4 regions of the Gorillibacterium sp. sgz306347 genome follow, and region 4 is predicted to be linked to each of the others. Evidence: riboswitches for the same ligand, from Rfam matches in the RefSeq annotation. Region 4 holds a riboswitch; each other region holds the start of a gene.
What was found. Region 4 has a riboswitch for cyclic di-GMP ahead of AC6I6H_RS17570 (transglutaminase domain-containing protein). Riboswitches for the same ligand answer to the same signal wherever they lie in the genome.

Region 1: it holds a riboswitch for cyclic di-GMP, as region 4 does, so the genes downstream of both, AC6I6H_RS16990 (fibronectin type III domain-containing protein) here and AC6I6H_RS17570 (transglutaminase domain-containing protein) in region 4, are expected to answer to the same signal.
Region 2: it holds a riboswitch for cyclic di-GMP, as region 4 does, so the genes downstream of both, AC6I6H_RS04585 (TolB family protein) here and AC6I6H_RS17570 (transglutaminase domain-containing protein) in region 4, are expected to answer to the same signal.
Region 3: it holds a riboswitch for cyclic di-GMP, as region 4 does, so the genes downstream of both, AC6I6H_RS17060 (chemotaxis protein CheX) here and AC6I6H_RS17570 (transglutaminase domain-containing protein) in region 4, are expected to answer to the same signal.

The regions. Positions count from the first base shown of each region.
Region 1 covers NZ_JCAPET010000035.1:23,189-27,533, forward strand. Annotated here, with positions in the region: gene AC6I6H_RS16985 (Vat family streptogramin A O-acetyltransferase) at 59-697, shown strand; cyclic di-GMP riboswitch class I at 1,199-1,296, shown strand; gene AC6I6H_RS16990 (fibronectin type III domain-containing protein) at 1,342-4,345, shown strand, end outside.
Region 2 covers NZ_JCAPET010000005.1:56,909-61,253, forward strand. Annotated here, with positions in the region: gene AC6I6H_RS04580 (DEAD/DEAH box helicase family protein) at 1-591, shown strand, start outside; cyclic di-GMP riboswitch class I at 741-852, shown strand; gene AC6I6H_RS04585 (TolB family protein) at 907-1,920, shown strand; gene AC6I6H_RS04590 (RHS repeat-associated core domain-containing protein) at 1,970-4,345, shown strand, end outside.
Region 3 covers NZ_JCAPET010000036.1:9,583-13,927, forward strand. Annotated here, with positions in the region: gene AC6I6H_RS17055 (glycoside hydrolase family 94 protein) at 1-2,166, shown strand, start outside; gene AC6I6H_RS17060 (chemotaxis protein CheX) at 2,456-2,914, opposite strand; cyclic di-GMP riboswitch class I at 2,989-3,077, opposite strand; gene AC6I6H_RS17065 (inositol monophosphatase family protein) at 3,203-4,060, opposite strand; gene uvsE (UV DNA damage repair endonuclease UvsE) at 4,238-4,345, opposite strand, start outside.
Region 4 covers NZ_JCAPET010000038.1:40,753-45,097, forward strand. Annotated here, with positions in the region: gene AC6I6H_RS17565 (BMP family lipoprotein) at 1-906, opposite strand, end outside; gene AC6I6H_RS17570 (transglutaminase domain-containing protein) at 1,182-1,994, opposite strand; cyclic di-GMP riboswitch class I at 2,009-2,092, opposite strand; cyclic di-GMP riboswitch class I at 2,148-2,229, opposite strand; gene AC6I6H_RS17575 (class D sortase) at 3,271-3,960, opposite strand; partial or broken gene AC6I6H_RS17580 (LPXTG cell wall anchor domain-containing protein) at 4,032-4,345, opposite strand, start outside.

The sequences.
Region 1 (4,345 bases), on a different contig from region 4:
GCTGTCGCAATTATTTGCTTGAAAAGCGGTCACTAAAAATGCGGAGGAGGAAACGACCATGCCATACGGACCGGATCCGAATGCGGTTCACCCCGTGGAGGGACTGAACCGGATCTGTTTTGTCAAAAACATCATCACCCGCCCGAACATCCAAGTGGGGGATTACACGTACTACGACGACCCGGAAGGCCCGGAAAGGTTTGAAGAGCATGTGACGCATCACTACGAGTTCCTCGGAGACAAGCTGATCATCGGCAAGTTTTGCGCGATCGCCGCAGGAGTGGAATTTGTAATGAACGGGGCGAATCACCGGATGAATTCGGCGACCACGTACCCTTTCAACATCATGGGCGGGGGCTGGGAAAAAGCGATGCCGGCGCTGGACGATCTTCCGTTTAAGGGAGATACGATTGTCGGCAACGATGTCTGGATCGGGCAAAACGTCACCATTATGCCGGGGGTCCACATCGGCGACGGGGCCATTATTGCGGCGAACGCCGTCGTGACCCGTGACGTTCCGCCCTATCACATCGCAGGCGGGAATCCGGGCCGGATCATCCGCAAGCGGTTCGACGACGAGCTCATCGCCCATTTGCTGAAGCTGGCGTGGTGGGATTGGCCGCCGGAAAAGATTTATGCGCATCTGGAGGTTCTGTGCAGCGGCGACCTAGACCGGATTCGGAGCTTGAATGGCTGACGGAGAGCTTCTGGACGTTAAAGACGTTCTGGCAGTCGGCGCAGCCTTCGTTTGGCAAGCCCCCTTTCGGGAGCAGTGCGAAGTTCCACAGCAGCACCGTTTGTCCCGACTCGGGGAGGCTCTGAAAATAAGTTGGTGCTTTGTCCAACTCAAATTGTTGCCGAAATCCTTGCTCAGCCACGCTGCACTCGTGAAATAGACCGCTTTATCAGGAAGCTCATCGTGGAACCCGCTTATCGCTTCCAACGAACGTTCATAGCATTGATAAGCCGTTCCCGCCGTATAGGGAGCGGCCTTTTCATGCCGAGGCAACGTTCGGACGCCCATATTGCTCCCTTTTTCTCCTGATAATCTCTATATGACTAAAGTAATCCTAAAAAACGACATAATTTTACACGTTCACAATTTATACCTAATTTTATGAAGGAAATCGAAATAGGAATATGGAATTATCCTACTAGCTATTTCTGCCATATATAGGCAGTTGGAAGCAAGTCAAGTGATCGATAAAGGCAAACCCGCACGAAAGTCGGGGACGCAAAGCCACGGGTCTAATCCTTTTTCCTTTGGAAAGAAGGGATGACAGCCGGGTTGCCGCAGTCTCTTTGGCTTGCTTTTTTTTAGTGGAGAGATGGAGGGGACTTATGTCGAACAGAGGCAGGATTATGGCAAGGCTCGTCAGTTTGTTGTTGATTTTCTCCCTCGTGCTTCCATCGGTGCAGGGGGCCTATGCGGAGGCTACAGGGGGAAGCCTTCTTCGCGTCAGCTTTCAGCCCGGCGAAATCCCGGCCTATACCGGCTACCTTCCCGATTACGGGAAGCTTTACGGAGAGCAGAACGGCCATGTGTACGGGTGGAATATGCCGCACGAGGAGCAGACCGTAACAACCAGCACGTACGGCGATCCCGGCATCGACAACAGTGTGCGGCTGCTGCCGGGAGGCGAATGGGGCATCCAGGTGGAGAATGGCAGCTATGAGATCAGCGTCACGGTGGGAGATGCGGTTTACGAAAGCCGCAACACGCTCTTTGCCGAAGGCTTCGCCCTGCTGGAAGGTTTTCCTCTGGAGGCCGGCCAGCATGCTACGGTCAAAAAAACCGTTGCCGTTTCCGACGGGGTTTTGACTCTTAACCAGGGAACGGACAGCGAAGCGCGAACCGTCCTGAACTGTCTGACCCTAGCCAAAGCGGTGCGCGTGGACAAAAAGCTGCAAAAACCGCAGATTTCGCTCCCCGCGGTTGAGAACAAGGTGCAGGGAAACCACCTTCTGTTGTCCGGCTCCGTCATCAATGAACATTTTGCGCCGGCATACATAGAAGTGGACGGATTGCGGGAGGAAATCGCCCGGTACTTGACCGGGAAAGCGGAGGCGGCGGCAGCCGCGCGCCAAGCGCTGGAGCAGACCGCCGTTCCGGCCGGCGGGAACGACATCGCGTCGATTCAGGCAGCGATTGCAGCGGCAAAAGGACCGGTGGCGGCTGTCAAAGCGGGACAATTGAACCTGGACAAAGGAGCGACCTTCGGCAGCCCGGAGAAGCCGGTCCACCTTATTCTGGACAGCATCAACACCAACCGGAGTCTTGACCTGGTTGTTTACGGCTCGCTGCAACTGAAATCGGACCTGAACGCAAATGCTCCGCTGCGGCTGTCCCTTCACGCGGTGCCTTCGGTCAGCGGCGCATCGGGCGATTTGACGGTGGGCGGCGCGTTTCACTTGAATCAGGATTCCGCCGTCGAGGTGGCCGGAAAGCTTTATGCCGGCAAACTGACCTATAACAACGGGAGCTTGACCGTAAATGCCGGCGAGCTTGCGGTTTCCGGCCAACTCGACATCAATACAACGGTTCGGATGGAAATTGCCAATGAAATGACGGTTGGGGAGATTGTCTCAAACAACCAGACGGCCCGTTTGATTATTCGCCGGGCGGACTTATTGGTGCGGGATAACATAAGCGTAAATAACCATTTGGAAATTCATACTGGCGGGGTGTTTGCGGCGGGCGGAAATCTGATCTCCAACCGGACGCCGATTATCGTAACCGGGGACGCAGGGGCGGGCGAAACGCAACTCAAATACACGCTGTACGGGCTAAAGGCGGAGTATTACAGCAACCCGGATTTTTCGGGAACCCGCATTGTGCGCCTTGACCGCAATATCGACCTGGAATCGGTTCCCCGGTTAACCGGTCCCGGCTTTGGCGACAACGATTTTTCAGTAGTCTGGTCCGGTCGGGTAGAGCCGCGTTATTCCGGCACGTACCGTTTTGAAGCCGTCTCCGGGGAAAGCGTAAAGCTGTGGGTCAACCAGGTCCTGCTCGCCGATACCGGACAAGGGCAGCGGGAAGGGGTTCTGCAGCTGGAAGCGGGCAAAGCGTACGATTTGCGTATGGAATACATCCATAAACAAGGCGCCCCGCAAGCAAAGCTTTACTGGCAGAGCGAAGAACAGGCGCGGGAGCTTGTCCCGCGGGGTCAACTGGAGCCTTTCGCGGCGCCAGCCGGCTCGCACAGCGTAACCGAAACGCAGGCGGTGCTGGTTTGGGTGCCGGTATTGAACGCGGACGGCTATGAGATTGAATTTGACGGCCGGATCACCGTGCTCGGACAGGAGATGACCTTCCGCTTTGACAGCCTTGAACCGGGGACGAATCACCGCTATCGGATCCGCGCCTTCAGCGAAGACCTGAAGGGGCCGTGGTCGCCTGTCTCCGAATTCTGGACCCTTCCCGAGATTCCGGAAAAGATTCAGCTCAAGTCTACGACCGACAGCATCACGGTCAATTGGCAGGAAGTCACCGGAGCTACGGGATATGAAGTCGAAGTCAACGATTCCGTTGTCGATGTGGGCGAGAACACGTCTTATACGGAAAGCAATTTGAACGCCAACATGCAGAAGACGTTCCGGGTGCGGGCCAAAAACAGCAGCGGTCCCGGTAAATGGAGCAAGCTGCTGGTTAAGTCGACCGTTATCGCTTCGCCCAAGCATTTAAAAGGCGCCGCCCTGCCGGATTCGGTGAAGCTGACCTGGGACGCCGTTTCCGGTGCGGTTTCTTACGACCTGGAGGCGGACGGCCTTCTGTACGAGAACATCACCGGGACATCGTTTTACCATACGGAGCTTGCGCCCAACAGCAGCCATACGTACCGCGTGCGCGGCGAAAACGGGGATGGCGTAAGCGGCTGGAGCGAAGCCGTCACAGTCGTGACCCCGCCGGAAACGCCGAAGCATTTGAGCGGCGATCCTTCCGGCAGCCAAGTGACGCTTTCGTGGGAGGTGGTTCCGGGAGCCATCGGCTATGAGCTCGAGGCGGATGGCGAAGTTGTGGAAATCGGGGAAACGCCCGTTTATGTCCATTCCGGCCTGGCCCTCAATTCCGAGCACAGTTACCGGGTCCGCGCCAAAAGCAGCGCTGCCGTCGGCGCCTGGTCCGAATCCATCAGCGTTTCCACCCGGCCCGGCGTTCCGGGGAACCTACGGGCCGAGGCCACCAGCACGGAGGTGCAGCTCACCTGGGACGTCGTTGCAGGGGCGGTCGGCTATGATGTGGAGGCGGACGGCAAAGTGGTGTCCGTCGGGCTGCAAACGGCTTACACGCACCGAAGCTTGAAGCCTTTTACGGAGCATGCTTATCGGGTTCGGGCCCGCA
Region 2 (4,345 bases), on a different contig from region 4:
CTCGAGCCGCGGCTTGTTTTCGGGGATATGCCGGCCGGTGTGAAGCTTGCTTTGATCGCGCTGGCTGGAGCGCTTCCGGCGTTGCCGTCCCTGGTAAAGGGCGTACGGCTGTATCTCCGGCATCATTCACCGGGCAAAAGCATTCGGCTGGCGGGAGAAGCCGTCTATGAATCCCTCTATGCGATGAAGCTTGTGAAGCCTGAACCGGGCCGCCACCGCATCCAGGCGGAGGAAGCCGGAGACGGCGGCGTGGTTTGCCGGATGGAGGGAGGAACCGCTCAAGAGCAGACGCTTTTTCTTCAGGCCCTTCAGCAGCTTCTCGAGCCGGTGCAAAACCCCCGGTATTTGCTTTACCGCGAGTCCCGGTCTTTTCTTGGAAGGCGCCGCGACTATTATGCCGTGCCGGAAGAGATCGGCCGGAGAAAGGAAGACGCGGAGCGGTTTCATGCGCTGTGGGCCAAGAAGATCGGTCCGGCGGAGCTGATCTATACCCGCACGGCCGAAGGCCGGAAACGGCTTCTGGCCGCAAGAGCGAAAGCGATGTCCGCCGCCTTTCTCGACAAAACGGAGCGAATCAGCGTTTGGCGCTGACAAAACCGGAACGAGGTCCTCAAAAGGACTTTCGTCCCGGTTTTTGCTTTTTCTTGAAGAGAAGATTCAACTTTCCATTCCAAAAGCCGATAGAACCAATAGGCCGCAGCGCCACCACGAATGACCTACATAGCGGACTGAAATCAAGTTGGAATCAAAGGCAAATCCGTCGAAAGGCGGAGACGCAAAGCCACGGGCCTAAGCCGCATTGCCGCCCTCCCAAGCGGGGGTTGCAAGCGGGACGGCAGCCGGGCCGCTTCACGGGCTTGATTTTTTTGTGCCCGAAAACGGTCATACGAGGAGAGAAACAGAGGGATGAAATCGAAACAACAGATTGTGCTGGCGGTTATCTTGCTCTTGGTCGCATCTTTATTCGCGGCTGCCGCCGAAAGCGGCGCGGCTTCGGTCACGTACAAGACACAGGACCGGAAAACCGCCGGGCAGGCGAGCGCGGCGGACGCTTCCGTGGCGGGGACCGGTTTGGTCTCGATCGCAAAGGACAAAGCCGGTCATCCGCAGGTCGAGTACCTGGATTTGAAAACGGGAGCAAAACAGACCCTTACGAAAACCGCCGCCCGCAAGCAAAGTCCGCAAGTAAGCGGTAATACCGTCGTTTGGTTTGACAAAGGGGAGCGCAGCAGCGGTTCGCTGTACTGGGACGTGTACGCCTACAACCTGAAGACCAAAAAAACGGCCCGGCTGAACGCCGTGGACGGTCCGCTCGGCAGCTTGTCGATCAGCGGCAATCACGTGGTCTGGAGCCGTTCGGATACGTCGACGATCTATCTGCTCGATCTGGCCTCGGGCGGGGAAGAAATGCCCGTGGAATCGGGGCGCCAGCCGGTTGTGGCCAAGGGAAAGGTCGCCTTTTTGACCGACGAGGGCGATGCCGCCCTGTACGATATTGCGGCGGGCACGACCCACAGCCTGAACATGAGCGCCTCGGGCTTTACGCTGAGCTGGTTTGCGTTTAACGGAACAGACGTGCTTGCCAAAGCGGCGGACAACAAGAGCCGGAGCAAGTACCTGCTTCTGAACACGTCGAATGCGGCCGCAAAACCGAAGGATTTGACCGCAGCGGGCGTCAAGAAGGCGGAATACGGCTTTTTGGCCATCGGAGACACGCAGGGTGCATGGATGGAAGCGGTGAACGGGAAAGTGCTGGTGCGGGGCGTCAATCTGAAGACCGGCGAGGTGTTCACGATCGGCGAATCCGCCAAAAACCGCACGTATATCGGGTACAGCGGCGACGAACTGGTGATGGCGGACGGCAAGGGAAACCTGTCCCTGCGCAAAATGGTCCGCACCCCGGCCGCGTCGGCGAAATAATGCCCGGCGGTCCCAAGCCCTTCCTATTCCAATCCAGAGGTGAGCACTTGTGCTGAAAAAGAGAACCAAGGCGTTTCTTAGCCTTTTATTAGCGGTCACGCTATTGCTGACCGGCATTCCGGTCGTGCCCGGCCTGGCCGTTACAAAAGTAAAGGCCGATACCCTGATCACCGTCAATCCGCCTCGCATTAACACGGCGGGCGGGTCCGGCGCGGACATTCATTTCAAGTTCGACGCTTCCGAGACGGCCAAAACGCATGACGTGCGCATCGCGATCTGCGTGCCGAACCCCGAAGGCGGTTACCCGATCGAGCAGGCGCTCATTCACGAGGGTACCTACCCGACCGTCGACGCGAACGGGGAGTATGTGGACAACGTGTACCATTGGGACGGCAAAATCGGCGGCAAGCCGCTGGACCCCGGCCAATACGTTATCAGTGTGATCCCGACGGATGTCCGAAGCGACAATTTCTACGGCGATATGGCATCCGTAGAGCTGTACCGCCCCGAGCAGGCGGCGAGCCCGGCGGCGGTCGGCTTTTTGCCGGGCGGCTCCGGCGGGCAGTATACGCTCGGAGGCAAAGCCGAGACCGGTTCGCAGATCCGGGTTAACGTTGCGGACGCAGTGGGCACTACACTGCAGGACGTGAACAAGCTCGCCGTTTCGGGCTCGGGCCTGTGGGCGACGAAGGTTACGCTGCCGGCGAACCGGATCGCCCATCTCACCGCGTTTGCCGCGAAGGAAGGCGTCGAGTCGCCCAGCTCGGACCTCATCCGCGTACTGCGCTACCAGAAGCCCTCCGGCAGTACGGTGAGCTGGTCTGCCGTAATCGGGTACTACTACAAAGCGGACTCTACGTCTTATTTGACGCAAAAGCTGAAAGAAGTCGCCGCATACAACACCCTTTCCGGGGCAACGGCGCTCAAGTCGGCCGATGAAGCGCCGGCCGAGCTGCTGCTGCCGGACCCGCTAACGGACGGAGCGCTGCCGGCTGCGGCGCTGGCGCAGTTCACGCCTGCGGCCATTGCGGCCCGAGAGGCTTCGCCCCTTGGCGAAAGGGGCGGAGCGGGCGGCCCCATTGATCTGGCTACCGGCGAGTTCGTTTATCAAGCGGGCAACCTGTCTCTTGGCTCGGTGATTCCGGTCGATTTCAGCTTGTCCAAGCGCAGCATGGACAGCTTCGCAGGCGCGCCTGGCGCGGGCTGGCATCATTCCTACGAATGGCGGCTGCAAGCCGGTGCGGACGGCAAAGCCGTGCTTTTGCCTCCGGACGGCTCCCGTCTGGAATTCATCCCGCTCGGCGGCGGGGCTTACCTCTCTCCGCGCGGCTCGGAATACGAGCTCACGCAAAGTTCCGGCCAGGGGTATGCCCTCACGGACCGGTCGCAAACGGTATACCGCTTTGACATGGACGGACGGTTATCGTCGATTACCGACCGCAACGGCAACGCGCTTACGCTCTCCTATACCGGCAGTGAGCTGACCAGCATCGCGGTTCCCGGCATGTCGCTGGCGCTCTCTTATGAAGGCGGCCGCCTCAAGACGCTGACTGATCACACCGGCCGCACCGTTATATACGACTACGATAAAAACGGCGATCTTGTGTCCTACACATTAGCCGACGGCTCAACCACACGTCTGGAATATGACAGCGCGCATCGCATCACCAAGGTCACCAGCCCGACGGGCAAAAGCTATCAAACGATCGGCTATAACGCCGCCGGCCAGGTAACGTCCTACGGCGATGAAACGGGCGCGAGCTACGGCATGGACTATAAGGTGCTGGAAGAAGGCGATGAGGAGGAACCGGGGGGCGAAGACCCCGGCAGCGGCGATCCGGGCAGCGGAAACGGCACGACCCGCATCGACCCGGCGAATCCGCGCGACATCGGGGACGGCAGCGCCATCCTGCTTTCCGGCAACATGAACAATTCACGCAATGCGCCTCCTTTTATTCAAGTCGCCGGATTGAAAGAAGAAATTACCCGTTACATGACGGTACAGCAAAAAGCGGCCGAAGACCGGATTTCCGGCTATGAAGCCTCGGCACAAACGGTGGATGCCCATGATGCGGCTGCGTTCGCCCAGAAGCTGAACGGCTTGTCCGGCTCTCCGGCGGTGGCAAAAACCAGCTTTTTCAACCTGGAAGAGAGCATTACGCTCGGCAGCGCGTCGAAGCCGGTGGTCGTTCTCGTCGAGGGTATCAACAGCAACAAGAAGCTGACCGTCGACGTCTACGGCGTCCTGATTGTCAAAGGCGGGCTGAACGGCAACACGGCGCTGACGCTGCGCGCCCATCAGGCCGGCTCGCTGGCGGGGGACATCTACGTCAAGGGCAGCCTGCACCTCAACAGCGATTCCACGGTTCAAGCCGACGGCACGCTGTATGCGGGGAATCTGGTTTACAACAACGGGCAGCTCAAC
Region 3 (4,345 bases), on a different contig from region 4:
GAGCTCAGCTTCTATGAATGCCGCCACGGTCTCGGCTATACCTCGATCACCGGCGAACGCAACGGAATCCGAGTCAACCAGCTCGCTTTCGTGCCGCTCGGCTACAACGGCGAAGTCCACAAGCTGACCGTCAGCAATACATCGAATGCGGACAAGAAGGTTACCCTTTTCTCGTTTGCCGAGTTCTGCCTCTGGAACGCTTACGACGACATGACCAACTTCCAGCGCAACCTGAGCACCGGCGAGGTGGAAGTGAAGGATTCGGTCATCTACCACAAAACCGAGTACCGCGAGCGCCGCGACCATTTTGCGTTCTATTCCGTAAACGCGCCGGTAACCGGCTTTGACACCGACCGCGACACGTTCCTCGGCGCTTACAACGGCCTGGATAACCCGCAAGCGGTGGCCGCCGGCAAATCGTCCAATTCCGTCGCCAGCGGCTGGTATCCGGTCGGCTCGCACAGCCTGGACATCTCCCTCGCGCCCGGCGAAGAGAAAACCTTCATCTTCATTCTCGGCTATGTTGAAAACCCGCAGGAAGAGAAATGGGAATCCCTCGGCGTCATCAACAAGACCCGCGCGGAAGCCATGATCGCCCGGTTCGCGAAGGACGAAGACGTGGACGCCGCCCTGGCCGAGCTCGCTTCCTACTGGAACAACCTGCTCTCGAAATACATGATCCAAAGCGGCGACGAAAAGCTGAACCGGATGGTCAACATCTGGAATCCGTATCAATGCATGGTTACGTTCAACATGTCCCGCTCCGCCTCCTATTTCGAATCCGGCATCGGCCGCGGCATGGGCTTCCGCGATTCCAACCAGGACCTGCTCGGCTTCGTTCACCAGATTCCGGAACGGGCCCGCGAGCGGATTCTCGATATCGCCGCCACCCAATTCGAGGACGGCAGCGCGTATCACCAATACCAGCCGCTCACGAAACGCGGCAACACCGAAGTCGGCATCGGCTTTAACGATGACCCGTTGTGGCTGATCAGCGGAACCGCCGCTTACGTGAAGGAAACCGGCGACTTCAGCATCCTGGACGAGCAAGTTCCGTTCGACAACGACCCGGACAACACCGCTACCCTGTTCGAGCACCTGAAGCGCTCCTTCTACCACGTGCCGAACAACCTCGGGCCGCACGGGCTGCCGCTGATCGGCCGCGCCGACTGGAACGACTGCCTGAACCTGAACTGCTTCTCCAACACGCCGGGCGAATCGTTCCAGACGACGGAGAACATTGAAGGCAAAGTGGCGGAATCCGTGTTCATCGCCGGCCTGTTCGTGTTCGTAGGCCCCGACTATATCGAGCTCTGCCGCCGCCGCGGCCTGGATAAGGACGCCGCCGAAGCGGAAGCCCTCATCAACGGCATGAAAGAAACGACCATGAAGCACGGCTTCGACGGAGACTGGTTCCTCCGCGCCTACGACCACTTCGGCGACAAGATCGGTTCGAAGGAATGCGAAGAAGGTCAAATCTTCATTGAGCCGCAAGGCATGTGCGTCATGGCCGGCATCGGGGTGGAAACGGGCGACGCCGTAAAAGCCCTCGATTCCGTCGTCGAGAAGCTCGAAACCAAGCACGGCATCGTGCTGCAGCAGCCGCCTTATTCCAAGTACTACATCAACCTGGGCGAAATCTCTTCCTATCCCCCGGGCTACAAAGAAAACGCCGGGATTTTCTGCCACAACAACCCGTGGATCATGATCGCGGAAACGGTTGTCGGCCGCGGCGACCGCGCGTTCGAGGTGTACAGCAAGATTGCACCGGCATACCGCGAAGAGATCAGCGACCTGCACCGCATGGAGCCGTACGTCTACTCGCAAATGATCGCCGGACGCGACGCGGTTCGCCACGGCGAAGCCAAGAACTCCTGGCTGACCGGCACGGCCTCCTGGAACTTCGTCGCCATTACCCAGGCGATTCTCGGCATCAAGCCGGAGTTTGACGGGCTGATGGTAGACCCCTGCATTCCGCAGGCATGGGACGGTTACACGATTACCCGCGTCTTCCGCGGCGACACGTTTGAAATCAAAGTGTCGAACCCGAACCATGTCCAAAAAGGCGTGGCCAAGGTAACGGTAGACGGCAAGGAAATCGAAGGCAACATCCTGCCGGTTATCGGCGATGGCGGCACCCATCAGGTGGAAGTCGTCCTCGGCTAAGCCGATTCCGGAAACAGCAAAACCGGCATTCCGCCCTTATTGGGCAGGATGCCGGTTTTTTTGTTTTCCGTAGCGGCTGTGTACTTCCCTCGCACTCCTGCGATCCGCTCAGACAATGCGCCCCTGCATGCGGAACGCACTCTTTACGCCCCTGATGCAGGTTACGATTCCTTTTTACTCGGGGCGTAGCCATTCCTTTTCGCGAATGGCCCATTTGCTCCGGGCAAAAAAAATCCTCTCCGCCTGCGGGAGAGGGATGCCGGGTTACGGATTACGGGCTGCCGGGCGGTTAAACCGCGACCACGTAAATATCAAATTGCCCGTAGGATTGAAGATTCAGCGGAATCGCCATCGACTTCAGCTTGCCGTTGCCGGGCAAGTTGCCGGTTTCCATAAAAAACGGCGGCGTAATGTCGACGACAATGCCCTGGTTATACAAAAGGGTGCTTGCATTGCCGCTGATCATGTTGCCCAGCTCGGAGATGGCGCTGCGGCTGATTTCGTCAAACTCTGTCAGAGCGTAACCGCCCATCATGGCGGAGGCGATCTTCAGCGCAACCGGTTCGGGAAAGCCGAACAGGATGTCCCCGGTCATTCCGCCCACAATGCCGATTTTGAGCCAGACGTGATTGTCCTGCATCTCAATGAGTTTGATCTTCAATTCTCCCAGCGTCGGCTTCACCTGAATCAACGATTCGATAACCGTGCAGGAAGACATTAGAAACGGGTTGATGTACTCTGCCTGCATTTTCCTCGCCTCACTCCCAAAAAAATCTGCGAATCAAGCGATACCGGTCATCCCAACAAGTTCGCAACATGTTGTTCGGCAACCCGGCTGCCATGGGAGTTTCTGTTCCTTTAGGCCCGAGGCTTTGCGTCCCCGTCTTTCGGCGGGTTTGCCCTTATCGCTATCTGCTGTTAGGACCACAGTCCTTGTCGATATTACAAGTATAAGGTCCCAAGCAATAATTAGCAATAGCACAAGGCAGAGCCCGACACAATTTTACAAATCTTCAGCATTTGAGAGACTTCTTTCCTAGTAGCCGGTCGCATCGGCTTCCTGGAGAACCGAAATCAGTTCGTCGTGAATATGACCGTTTGTGGCAGCGACATGCCGGACGCCGAGATGATAGTCGGTGTTCCGGGTATCGCTGATCCGTCCGCCCGCCTCCTGCACCAGGAGAGCGCCGGCCGCCAGATCCCAGGCATTGAGGTTTACTTCCCAAAAAGCGCTCAGGCGTCCCGACGCGACATAGGCCAAATGAAGGGCGGCAGAGCCGCCGTTGCGGACATTGCGCACCTTTGGAACCATGGCCGTAAGTCCTCTCATGTTGGCTTCGGCCAGACTGCGGTCGGTCGGAAAGCCGGTGGCAACCAGGCTCGTGGCCAGGGTGCTCTCTTCCGCCACCCGGATCGGCCGCCCGCGAAGATAGGCGCCTTTCCCCTTTTCGGCTACAAACAGCTCATCCCGCGACGGGTCATAAACCACACCTACGATAACTTGTCCTTTATAGGCTAGGGCGATGGAAACCGAATAAAAGGGAAACGTATGCACAAAATTGGTCGTTCCATCGATCGGATCGACAATCCACAGGTATTCCGCGGAGCTTGCTTCCTCCAGCGCCTTGGCGGAGGCCAGGGGACCGGGCTCCACGCCTTCCTCCCCCAAAAACGAATGCGTCGGGAAATGCGTCAGGATCAAATTTTTGATCAGCTTTTCCGACCCTTTGTCAATCTCCGTCACCAGGTCGTGCTGCGAGGTCTTTACCTGAAGCGAGGTGAAGGCGCCCAGCTTGCTTTTGATCCATTCTCCCGCCTTCGCCGCCGTGTTGATGGCGACGGCCGTATAGCTTTTGCCGCTCGGGGAAAAATGCACGTTCGGTTGGTCTGCCAAAAGGATCACTCATTTCCGGTAGTTTTGCGTTTCATTTAGTATAAAAGAGTTCCCCGGGAAAAACCACGGAGCAGTAGCCAAAAATTATCGTTACTCCTGACAAACCCGCAAAACGGAAAAGGCATGGCCCCCGGCTATCCGGCTGCCATGCCGCGGCCCGTCCGCCGCCCGCCCGGCTTAAACCTCGACGGACGCGCCGTCCAGGCGCCGGACGCCCTCCATCTTTGTCAGCTCGTCCATAAGCCGAAACAAAGCTCCGTCCTTTTGCTTGGCTTCGATCATTAC
Region 4 (4,345 bases):
GGAGGTCAGGATGACCGATTTTTCGCCTTCGTAGATGCCGTCCGCGTATTGGTCAACGTCAACCCCGATAACCCAGGCTTGGCCTGCGCGGTTTTTGGCTTCGTTGATCGCGCCAACGCCTACGCCGCCGGCTGCGGTGAAGATGACTTTTACGCCGCGGTCGTACATTTGGGCGGCCAGTTGTCCGCCAGCGGCGGAGTTGTCAAAGCTGCCTTGGTAAACGACGTTTTCCGGTTTGATGCTCAGCTTCGTGCCAAGGTTTTCGTTTGCGTATGCAACGCCTTGCTGGAAGCCCCAGTTGAACTTCTGAACGGCCGGGATTTCCATGCCGCCGATAAAGCCCGCTTCGCCTTCCTTCAGCTCGAGAGCGGCAGCGACGCCGGCGAGGAAGCCGGATTCATGCTCGGCGTAGAAAATCGCGACGGTGTTCTCGGCAACGGAGTATTTGCTGTCGCCGCTGTGAGGAGCGCCGTCGATGATAACGAATTTTGCGTCTTTGTATTTCTCTTGTGCTTTGAAGATCGCCGTTTCGAATTTGAAGCCCGGCGTTACGATAAACTTGAAGCCTGCATCGTACAGGTTGCCGATTTCCTTGGTGTAGTCGGCTTCCGTCGTACCGGTAGGTTTCAGGTACTTGTGTTCCAGACCGAATTCGGAGGTTGCCTTTTCAATGCCTTCCCAGGTGCCTTGGTTGAAGGATTTGTCGTCGATGGTGCCAGCATCCGTAACCATGCCCACTTTGAAGTCGGCGTTTCCGGCCGGTGCGCTTTCCGAAGGTTCCGTGGTTGCAGCCGCTCCGCCAGCCGTCGCCGACGGGGAAGGACTTGCGCTTTCCTTGGTGCCGCAAGCTGCCAGAAGACCCATCATCATCACGAAGATGGTTAATACAAGAAAGCCTTTTTTCATTCGTCATTGCCCCCGATATCCTGAATTATTGGGAAACCATTGGTTTGTCCAGTTCTAACTATAAGCAAAACAACCGCCAGTTTCAACTGATTTTCAGCCACTTTTCGCGTTTTTCCACCCTTTTTTGAAAGGTAAACGATTACATGAGGCGGAATTGCGATCATTCTCCTTTAATGTGTCCAAAACGTTCGAAAAACCCTCACGCTCCATGTGAGGAGGCAAGGGTTTTGATGGTCGGCGCTATCGCACAGTAAATGTAGTCGAGGAATTTCTTCTTAATAAACTTTGGCCCCTTGATAGTCGGACGCTTTCTTGGCGAAGGACGTTTTCAGGTTCCCTTGTTTATAGCCGGCGTCAACCGTGGTGTCGACAATGACCCACTTGCCGTTCAGGAGAACTTCGTTCCAGGCGTGGTATTCATCGACCAGCGAGGATTGGCCCATAACCAGCTTCGTCGGAACCCCGACGCTGCGGAGCATGGCCGCATACAGAGACGAGTAACCGTAGCAGATGGCCTTCTTGTCGGCCAATACTTTGTCGATGTCCGGAATGTAGCCGCCCTTGACCGTTTTGGCCAGCTCGTAGTCGTATTTGACATTCGCCACAATGTAATTGTAGATGGCTTTGGCCTTTTGCTCGTCCGTCTTCAGGTTCTTCGTCAGTTCCTTTGCTTTCTTGACGGCTTGCGTTGCGTTCTTCCAATCTACGTTTTGAACGGAATTGAGATAAACCGCCGAGCTGCTGCTCAGCGAAACCTTGACGGAGTCGCTGTAAAGGGTACGGTATTTGTTGCCCGAAACGTTCTCGAGAATCGAAACTTTGTACTCGCCGTTGCCGGATTGCAGCGGGAACGCTTGCTTGTCTTCGGCCGGCAGCAGATCGTACGTGTAGGTGCTCTTGTCTTTGGAGATCATCACTTTGGTTTTTACCGAAGCTTCGGCGTTATAGGTTACAGCAATGACGCCGCGGTGAAGATTGGACTTGTCCAGCCACGAGGCGCTGGAAGCCGCTTCAGCAGCGGGCGCATATGCGGAAAGACCGAGAGACAATACCATGGCAGAGAGAAACGGCAGGATGAATTTACGCATGGATAAAACCCCTTTTCGGTAGCTGGCTGCCACCCCCGGAGGGGACAGGCCCTGTAGCTTTGCGTCCCTGCCTTTCGGCAGGTTTGCCTTGTCGTGGTTAGCTTTATCCGATAAATGTGAAGCCGATGGAATGCAACAAAAAAAGCCTGTCCATTCGGTAGCTGGCTGCCACCCCCGGGGGGAAGGCCCTGTAGCTTTGCGTCCCTACCTTTCGATAGGTTTGCCATTTATCGTGTAAGCTTTTACTAGTACTAGTTTACCAGAAAATGAGAAAGAATCAAGGCTTTTCGTCAAATTTTTCAGAAACATTTGCTCCGGTTTTCGGAAGAATCGTAGTCCTCTCATGCTGCCTAAATTCTACGCGGCGCTGCTATTTGCGCTATTTACCGGAAAACAACGGAAGATGAAACGGCTCCAAATCTATTCCTTGAAAGAGGCTGATAGACGATCCGGCTAGCATAGCCGCCCGTTTAAGCATTTGCTACCGGACAGGCGGGCTATTAACTGGGCGGTAGTCGGCAAGCCTCTTTTCAACATATGCTTTACCCGAATAAAAACACGCCTGAAAATGCGGGAACGGCAGCCGTCGCCGCTCTTGACGGTAGCGATGGCTGAGACTCGTTCTCCCATACGCCTCCTTTTGAGCCGTCCGATGGCTATTTTAGCCCCGAGCTAATCTCCTTCCCGTAATTTTCACAGTATGTGATGTCTCGGAGGTGAGCTTGGAGGGCTAACGGTTGCCACAGAGGCTATTTGCTTCAAAAAAGGGGCTTTCAATTTGTAACGGTTGCCACAGGGCTTATTTTCGGTTTTTTGTTTGTTTTGGCCCGTGATTTTGCGAAATAGGCGCCGTGGCAACCGTTAGCCGTAAAAAAGGCCGATTTTTGCGCAAATAAGCGCTGTAGCAACCGTTAGCGCACGGCGGTGGAGCGGCACCGAACAGAAGGGCCCCATGGCCGTTTCATTTTCCTTCACGCTATCCCCGTTTACCTTCTCATATGCAAGCCTCCTAAGCGCCCGCTTTCCCCGGATTCTTTTCGGGGCAAGCGGTATTCCGGGAAACAGGAAAAACCACAAAAAAACCCGGATTCACCCGGGTTCAGTTCGTAATGGCTGATATGCACGTCATAGAAGGGGGGGGCGGATTGCAGACATGGGGCGAGGCAGGACCCCGCCTTTTTCAATGGCCGGCTTTTGGCATCATTCGAAATGTCCGTGTCATTCCCGCTCCGGAATCCGGCGTTAGCTGGAATGCCGCCTCTGCCCTCTTCCATTTTCAAGATACGAGTTTGGCGTGAACGATCAAGCGGTGCGTGGCGTTGACGACCGGATCACAGGTAATCAACGTCAGCAGGCGGTCGGTATGGTTGCGGTTGAGGACCGAGACGTCGTCCGGCTCCACGATCGATGTCTTGTAAACCTGGTAAACATAGGTTTGGCCGTTTGCGTCCACCCGAATTTCATCGCCTTCCCGCACCTCGTCCAGCCGGTTGAACAACCGTCCTTTTGTTCGCGCCCGATGAGCGGCTATGCCTGCGTTTCCGACCTCCCCAATCGGCGTCGTTTCGGAAAGATGAACGGCGGACCGCTCCATGTTCGCTTTTGTCGCTCCCTCCAGAATGGGAAGCTTGACGTCTATGCGGGGAATCGAAACAACACCGAGAAGCTCCGCCTTCCCCTGATCCTGCTGCGGTTCGGTCAATTGCTCTCCGGTGTCTTCACCTGCTCCTTCGTCCAGAAGGCGGGAGACATTCTGCAGCCCGTCCCTCAGCGCGGATTCGTCGGAAGGGGATACCGGGGCGTGGGAAGTGCTGGGATTTTGCGCCATCTCCTCGGCTGCTTTCAAAAGCCGGGCCTGTTCCCGGTCCGCGTTCCACTCGCTGATCCTGGGGTAAAGCATAACCGCAAGACCAATAGCGATCAGAATATAGGAACCTATGCGCAGCATCCGGCCTTTTCGCGGCATTGGCGTTTTCTCCTCCCAGGCTATGAAAAGGAGTAAAGAGGACGGCCCTCTTTACTCCCAAGTCATACCGTCTATTGTCTTTGTTGCCGTACCCTAATGATAAGGCCGGCGGCAATGATTAGCAAGCCCGCCGCGTAATAAGGGAAGCGGCTGGATTCACCCGTTTGCGGCAGCGTTCCGAGCGGAACATCCTCGTCCGGAATGACCGTCTCGTCGCCAGGCCCTGCGGGGTCATCAGGTCCCGACCCGGAATCCGTGGGAACCGGCGTCGGCTCCGGACTCTCGCCCGGCGTCGGACTCGGCACGGTCGGAGGACCGCCCGGTACCGGGTTCTCCGGAATTTCTACTCCGCCGTCACCCGGCGTCGGCGTCGGGTTCTCGCTCG